2 regions of the Glutamicibacter sp. NPDC087583 genome follow, and region 1 is predicted to be linked to the other one. Evidence: predicted binding sites of a transcription regulator. Region 1 holds the regulator's gene; the other holds the start of a gene.
What was found. Region 1 encodes HrcA, which represses chaperone genes, less so after heat shock. Its sites were predicted from a motif close to TTNGCACTCGNNNNNNNCGAGTGCNAA; they were not measured.

Region 1 (3,967 bases):
CTTGTCGACCTTGGCCGCGTTCCAGCGCACGATCGAGCGGTCAGCCTGCCAGGGGCGTACCGACAGCACGCCCAGTTCCACGCCGGACTCGACAGCTTGCAGGTCGCGATCCCCCTTGGACAGCGCCTGGACCAGGGTGACCGGGTGATCGCTGACCGCTTCCTCGGCACGGCGCAGGACCTTCACGCTCAGCAGGTCCTTGGCGGTGCCGATGACCTCCACAGTCAGGCGCAGCCCCTTGCCATCCAGCAGGTCCAGGTGCTCGCCCGCGGAGACCCGTTTAACGGTGACCGCGTGGTGCGCTTCGGAGCCATCCAGTTCAAGAATGTCCCCGACCGTTGCGTCCCGGCCCTGCTGGGCGTCGATGACGAAGCTGTGGTTGCTCATGCCTAGCGCTGGTTCAGCTTGTCGCGCAGGCGGGAGAACATGCCGCCGCTGTGCTCCACACGGCCGGCCGAGAGTTCTTCGCCACGCAGCTTGGCCAGTTGCTCGAGCAGATCGCGCTGGGCAGCGTCGAGCTTGGTCGGCGTCTCCACCTGCAGGTGCACGATGATGTCCCCGCGCTTGCCTCCGCGCAGGCGCGGCACACCGAGGCCCGGCAGGGTGACGGTGTCGCCATCCTGGGCGCCTGGCTCCACATTGATGGACTGGCCGCCGTCGAAGGTTTCCAGCTTCAGCTCGCAACCCAGTGCGGCGGCGGTCATTGGCAGGCTCATCTTGGCGTGCAGGTCGGTGCCGGCGCGCTCGAAGACCTTATGGCGGCGCACGTCGATCTCGACGAACAGGTTGCCGTTAGGCCCGCCGCCCGGGCCGGCTTCGCCCTGTCCGCGCAGCTGGATGCGGGTGCCGGAGTCGACACCTGCAGGAACGTTCAGCGACTTGGACACATGCTCGCGCACCCGGCCTTCGCCGTTGCACTCCAGGCAGGGGTCCGGGATGGTGGTGCCGAAACCGCGGCAGGCCGCACAGGTTTCCACGGTCATCATCTGGCCCAGGAATGAACGCACTGGACGCTGCACCTGGCCTGCGCCATGGCAGATGTCGCAGGTGACCGGGCTGGTGCCTTCGCGCGTGCACGAACCGTTGCACGTCTTGCAGGTGACAGCGGTTTCCATCTCCAGCGGGTAGACCGTGCCCTTGACCGCGTCTTCCAGGTCGATGGTGATGGTGATCAGCGCGTCGCGGCCCGGCTGGGTGCGTGATGCCGGGCCCTGGGCCTGGCCGCCACCGAAGAACTGCTCGAAGATGTCGCCGAAGCCGCCAAAGCCCTGGCCGCCACCGCCGAAGCCCGGGTGGCCGTTGCCGTTCTCATCGCCGGTGGCGTCGTAGTTGGAGCGCTTGGTCTGGTCGGAAAGGACTTCGTAGGCTCGGGTGACCAGCTTGAACTGTTCTGCAGCGTCATCGCTAGGGTTTACATCCGGGTGCAGCTTACGCGCCAACTTGCGGTAGGCACTCTTGATTTCCTGCGGGGTCGCGTCCTTGGCGACGCCTAGGGTCTCGTAATGCGAGCTCACGTTATTCGCCGTGTCCTTTCCTGAGAATCTTGAAATTCGGTAGTGCCGGGCGGTGCCCAGCGAGGCTAGTTAGCCAAAATCTTCGACAGGTACCGTGCCACCGCACGAACCGAGGCCATGGAGGTTGGATAGTTCATCCGGGTGGGGCCCAGGACCCCGAGCTTGTTGCGCACATCGGTGCCGTAGGTGGTGGCGACCACGGCGGCTTCCGACAGCTGCCCGTAGTGGTGCTCGGTGCCGATGGCCACGGCCACGCCGCGCGAATCGGCTTCCAGCTCGGAGAAGAGCTTGAGCAGCACTACCTGCTCCTCGAGCGCCTCGAGCACCGGGGTTATGCTTAGCGGGAAGTCCCCTTCCACGCGGGCGAGGTTCGCGGTGCCTGCCATGATGATGCGTTGCGCGTTGGCCGCCTGGGCCATTTCTTCCAGCGCACCGATCACCTGGTCCACCAGGGGGTCGGCCTGCTGCGTCGAACTGCGCTCGATGCGGGTGAGCCGGCCGGCAAGTTCGGCAAGCTTCACTCCCCCGAAATTGTTGAGCAGCCACAGCTTCAAGTCATCCAGCTCATCATCGCTGTAGGAACGCTGGACCGGCATCATGCGCTGATCCACCGTGCCATTGGAAGCGATCATCACCATCAGCACCTGGGCCGAGCCCAGTCCGACCAGATCGAGGTTCTTCAACGAAGCGGTGTCGTAGTGCGGCACCTGGATCATTGCTACCTGGTTGGTCAACCGCGCCAGGAGGCGAACGGTGCTCTTGAGCATCTCGTCCAGGTCCGTGGAGCTGTCCAGGATCTTGTTGATGGCGTCGCGTTCAGCCCGCGACAGCGGCTTGAGCTCGCCGATCTCATCGACGAAGCGGCGGTATCCCTTTTCGGTGGGGATCCGTCCGGAGGAAGTATGCGGAGCGACTATGAGCCCCTCTTCTTCCAGCATAGCCATGTCATTGCGGATCGTCGCGGCGCTGACACCGAGGTTGTGCCGGTCAAGGAGCGCTTTGGAACCCACTGGCTCACGGGATTGGACGTAGTCCTCCACGATGGCACGCAGAACGTCTAGGCGTCGCGGCTCTGTCACAACAGCACCTCCTTGGATTCCCTGTGCCCGGCTTTGGCACTCTAACCTGTCAAGTGCCAAGTCTAATACGTTCAGCAGTTGCTAGCATTGGATTTCGAGCGTATTCGATCACAGCGAAAGGCAGTACGTGACTAATTACTCCTGGGGACCACGGGATCTGAGTGCACCGGCACCGAAAAAACTCCGCCAGGTCCCTGTTGAACGTGGCATGATTCTGGAAGATGCCACCTCAGGATGGGTAGGAGAAGTCATCCGTACCGAGAAATCCGGTGGCATGCGCGTGATCGTGCTCGAGGACCGACACGGCAAGACCCGCTCCTTCCAGGCGGGCTTCGGGTTCTTCCTCGAAGGCGAAGCGGTGGAGATCATTGATCCCGTTGCCAAGGCCGCACCGCCCCAGAAGCTGGTCTCGGCTTCGGGTTCGCGTGCCGTTGCCGGACTGAAGGCCCGGGAAGCCAGGGCAAGCCGCATCTGGGTAGAAGGCAAGCACGACGCTGAGCTGGTTGAAAAAGTTTGGGGCCACGACCTGCGTGTTGAAGGCATCGTCGTTGAACCGCTGCATGGCGTGGACGATCTTGCCGGGGCTATCCGCGACTTCGCCCCCTCCGCGCAGCGCCGCCTGGGAATCCTGGTTGACCACCTGGTTGCCGGAAGCAAGGAATCGCGCATCGTTGCCGAGGCGATGAAGGTCCCCGGTGCAGCGCAAAACGTGCTGATCCTCGGCCACCCGTACGTGGATGTATGGCAGGCGATCAAGCCTGCGACACTGGGCATCAAGGCTTGGCCGGTGATCCCCAAGGGCACCGATTGGAAAACCGGTGTGCTCCGGGCCTTTGGCTGGCCGCACTCCACCGCGGAAGACATCGGCATCGGATGGCAGCGGCTCTTGTCCACGGTGCAGCATTACGGGCAGCTTGAACCACAGCTCTTGGGCCGGATTGAAGAATTGATCGATTTTCTCACGACCGAAGATTACGGTTTCCTAACGATTGACTAATAGTTGGAGATTAGTCTGCGAATCTCCCCGTGCGCCCAGCCGCGGTCGCTATGATAAGAGGAACCGCACTTAGCAAGACAAGGAAAAATAGTGACATCACGCCAGACGAAGCCATCGGAGAATTCCCGCTTCGAAGGTTCCAGGTCCTCTGCGCTGCCGCTGACTCCTTCAGAAGATCGCCAGTGGGCAATGATGGCCCACTTCGGTGCCATCTTGGGTTGCGTTCCTTCGGCAATCGTCTTTGCCGTATTCCGGGACCGTGGCCCGTTCACTGCACAGGAATCGAAGGAAGCGTTCAATTTCACGTTCCCGCTGACCATTCTCGCCATCGTATTCAATGTGCTCATGGTCTTGCCGGTGATCGGTTGGCTTTTCGC
Region 2 (3,967 bases), on a different contig from region 1:
GAAAGCCATGGACTGAGGTCTGGATGCGCGACCGGCTCCAGCCCCAGATCGGACTGCAATTCCTTGTAGATATTGGCCAAGGAGCGCGGCAGCGGACGCACCTGCTTGTTGGCCGCGAAGGCCAAACCATTTGCGTGGCCGGGTGTCGGATATGGGTCTTGGCCAATAATTAGGACCTTGACTTCGGACAATGGCAGGCTCAGTGCGCGGAACATCACCTCCGGTGCCGGCAGGATCTGTTCACCGGCCGCCGAACGGGCCGCCAAATCGGTGGCCAGGGAACGCAGCAACGAGTCCTGCTCGCAGAGTGCCCGAACCCAGTCTGCAGCGATAAACCCGTGGTCGGCCATGGATTGGGCGCCATGGTAGAACGGGAAATCAGCCGCTTCGTACACTGGTGTCCGAGCTGGCTGGGGTGCATCGAAAAGTGCTGGCTGCAAATCGTCCATAGGGGTAATTGTGCCGTTTTTCTGGCGTGCCTGTGCTCGGCCACACGGTGTTAGGCAAGCAGATTGGTTAGAATATCGGTGGTATGTCTACCGATGGTGGATTACATGCATAACCGAAACCTGAGAAAACTGGTCCAATGACAGAGGTGAGAACGTATGGCTGAGAATGAATTGCTGGTGGATTTCGTCATGAACCCGGATTCGGAATTGGATGAGCGTTCGCAACAGATCCTCAACCTGGAAAAGTTGTGGTGGAAGTATGCCGGGGCCAAGGAACAAGCCATTACCAAGCAGTTTTCGATGTCGCCGACGAATTATTACCAGCTGCTGAACCAGCTGATTGAAACCGACGCGGCACTGGCCTACGACCCGATGTTGGTCAAGCGCCTGCGCAGAGCACGTTCCACAAAACGTCGCGTGGGCGGTAAGGTCGGCACGGGACGATAACCCTGCCTGCCGTGACCAATCAGACCTCGAGCAAGGACAAGAATGACCAACTACCCGCGTGACGAATTTGATCGCGTTCCGGAGTTCAGCACCCGTGTGGGTTCGCACCACGCCCACGGATGGGCGCAGTCCGCCGCGTCGAAGTCAACCGGTGGGAAATTGCGCTGGGTAGTGCTGACCGCTGTACTCGTGCTGGTGATCGGTGCCTTGTCCTTCATCTTCGGCCCTCAGCTCAAGGAGACCCTCGCGACTTCCACGGGAAGCGACACCTCGCAAACCCAGGAAGTCACCGCCGAGCCCTCCGTGGAACCCACACCTAGTGAATCCGCATCGCCAACGAGCACCATCGATGACGAAGACGTGCTCTACGGCCAGCTGATTGGCGTGTACAACGCGGCAAGTGTTGCCGGTCTGGCTAATGAAGGCGAAGACGCCATGGCCGAAGCCGGGTTCACCAGCATTGTGGCCGACAACTGGACCAGGCCCGCAGAAGTCTCCACGGTTTATTACATGTCCGAGTCCTACCGCACTACCGCTGAAAAAGCTGCAGAAATCCTGAATATCGACGAAGTTCTGCAGACCAGCAACATTCCGAACCGGGTCACCGTGGTTCTGGGCTCCGATGACACCCTGGGGCTAAACGAATAATTCGTTTATAATTCCATTCGCTCAGAGCCGATCGGCTTGCACTCGCCATGCGAGAGTGCCAATATTTGTATTAGCACTCATGCGTTGCGACTGCTAACGCCGGTCGGCTTTTGCGTTCTCCAAGAACTCCATGAAGCACCGGACAGCGGACGCAGGGCGTGGGCGTGGAAAATACCTCAGATAGCGAGAGCTGAAACGGTTGCTGGCCCGATGCCGCACCGGTCCACTCGTCCGTCGCGGGCGCTGTCTGTCGGTTGCATTTTCGCAAAATCGTCCCGAAAGGACCGTACGCCACAATGGCTAAGATGATTGCATTTGACGAGGAAGCACGCCGCGGACTTGAGCGCGGCCTGAACACCCTTGCTGACGCGGTGAAGGTCACCCTGGGCCCACGCGGCCGCAACGTTGTTCTGGAAAAGAAGTGGGGCGCTCCTACTATCACCAACGACGGCGTGTCCATCGCTAAGGAAATCGACCTCGAAGAGCCTTACGAGAAGATCGGCGCAGAGCTGGTCAAGGAAGTTGCCAAGAAGACCGACGACGTCGCTGGCGACGGTACCACCACCGCAACCGTGCTGGCACAGGCACTGGTCAAGGAAGGCCTGCGCAACGTTGCCGCAGGTGCTGACCCAATCGCACTGCGCCGCGGTATCGACAAGGCCGTAGAAGCTGTTACCGCTGAACTGTTCGCCGCTGCGAAGAAGGTCGAATCCAAGGAGCAGATCGCTGCTACCGCTTCGATCTCTGCTGGCGATCCGGAAATCGGCGCACTGATTGCTGAAGCTCTCGACAAGGTCGGCGAGCAGGGCGTTATCACCGTTGAAGAATCCAACACCTTCGGCCTGGAGCTGGAGCTGGCAGAGGGCATGCGCTTCGACAAGGGCTACATCTCCGCTTACTTCGTCACCGACGCTGAGCGCCAGGAAACCGTTCTCGAGGACCCTTACGTCCTCATCGTGAACTCGAAGATCTCCTCGGTCAAGGACATGGTGACCTTGCTGGAGAAGGTCATGCAGTCGAACAAGTCGCTGCTGATCATCGCCGAAGATGTCGAGGGCGAAGCCCTGGCTACCCTGATCCTGAACAAGATCCGCGGCCTGTTCAAGTCCGTTGCTGTCAAGGCTCCGGGCTTCGGCGACCGTCGCAAGGCCATGCTGACCGACATCGCTATCCTCACCGGCGGCCAGGTTGTTTCCGAGGAAATCGGCCTGTCCCTGGACAACGTAGGCCTGGAAGTCCTCGGTACCGCCCGCAAGGTCGTTATCACCAAGGACGAGACCACCATCGTTGAAGGTGGCGGCGAAGCCGACGCCATCGAGGGACGCAAGGCCCAGATCGCAGCCGAGATCAAGAACACCGACTCGGACTACGACCGCGAGAAGCTGCAGGAGCGCCACGCAAAGCTCTCCGGCGGTGTCGCTGTGCTGAAGGCCGGGGCTGCTACCGAGGTAGAGCTCAAGGAGCGCAAGCACCGCATCGAAGATGCCGTGCGCAACGCCAAGGCAGCTGTTGAAGAAGGCATCGTCGCCGGTGGTGGCGTTGCACTGATCCAGGCTGGCGCTGCAGCATTCGAGAAGCTGGTTCTGGAAGGCGACGAAGCTACCGGTGCGAACATCGTTCGCGTTGGCATCGAAGCCCCGCTGAAGCAGATTGCCCTGAACGCTGGCATGGAGCCAGGCGTTGTCGCTGACAAGGTCAAGGGCCTGCCAGCAGGCCACGGCCTGAACGCTGCAACCGGCGAATACGTGAACCTGCTCGAAGCTGGTGTCAACGACCCAGTGAAGGTGACCCGTTCGGCACTGCAGAACGCGGCATCGATCGCTGGCCTGTTCCTGACCACCGAAGCTGTTGTCGCAGATAAGCCAGCTCCTGCTGGCGCTGCCCCAGCCGGTGGCGATGACATGGGTGGCATGGGCGGAATGGGCGGCTTCTAAGCTTCCCGCACGCACTAAGCACGCAGTTATCGCGCCGATGGCCCGGATCCTTTCGAGGGATCCGGGCCATCGGCCGTTTAACGTGGGCCAAGCGTTGCACTATAGCCAGCTGTGCAGCAGCTCCAGCTCGGTGCCCAAATTGTTCCGCGCGCGCTGCTCCCAGCGCCGGGATCCGGCTTGGGTGCCGTAGATCATTTCTTTCTCCAACAGGCCGCTGAGGATCTTGCTGCGCCCGGAAGCAAGCACATGGCGGGGAAGATGCCCGTACTCCTTGTAGATCGCCTCGGCGTAGCGCTGGTAGGCCGGAGCGGGGCGGGCCAGGACCTCCAGATCGGCATCGCAGAGGATATGGCCCAGGCGATCGGTTTCTGCCGGGGCATGCTTGGCGGTGAGCATGACCAGCCCGCTGACCTTCGAGACGGCACCAGGGGAGAGGACTCCCCACAGCCGTTCACGGGCCAAGGTGGCCGACTTGAACTCGTCCTCGCT

Region 2: groL (chaperonin GroEL) is a predicted target of HrcA. The motif match lies at 1,615-1,641, and genes of this name have one in related genera.

What each region holds. Positions count from the first base shown of each region.
Region 1 covers NZ_JBIUWY010000001.1:1,012,010-1,015,976, reverse strand. The annotation lists gene ACIOU9_RS04820 (16S rRNA (uracil(1498)-N(3))-methyltransferase) at 1-387, opposite strand, end outside; gene dnaJ (molecular chaperone DnaJ) at 390-1,514, opposite strand; gene hrcA (heat-inducible transcriptional repressor HrcA) at 1,580-2,593, opposite strand; gene ACIOU9_RS04805 (DUF3097 domain-containing protein) at 2,721-3,590, shown strand; gene ACIOU9_RS04800 (DUF4870 domain-containing protein) at 3,681-3,967, shown strand, end outside.
Region 2 covers NZ_JBIUWY010000002.1:635,819-639,785, reverse strand. The annotation lists gene ACIOU9_RS09105 (uracil-DNA glycosylase) at 1-449, opposite strand, end outside; gene ACIOU9_RS09100 (DUF3263 domain-containing protein) at 606-896, shown strand; gene ACIOU9_RS09095 (LytR C-terminal domain-containing protein) at 939-1,544, shown strand; gene groL (chaperonin GroEL) at 1,841-3,478, shown strand; gene ACIOU9_RS09085 (DUF4031 domain-containing protein) at 3,578-3,967, opposite strand, start outside.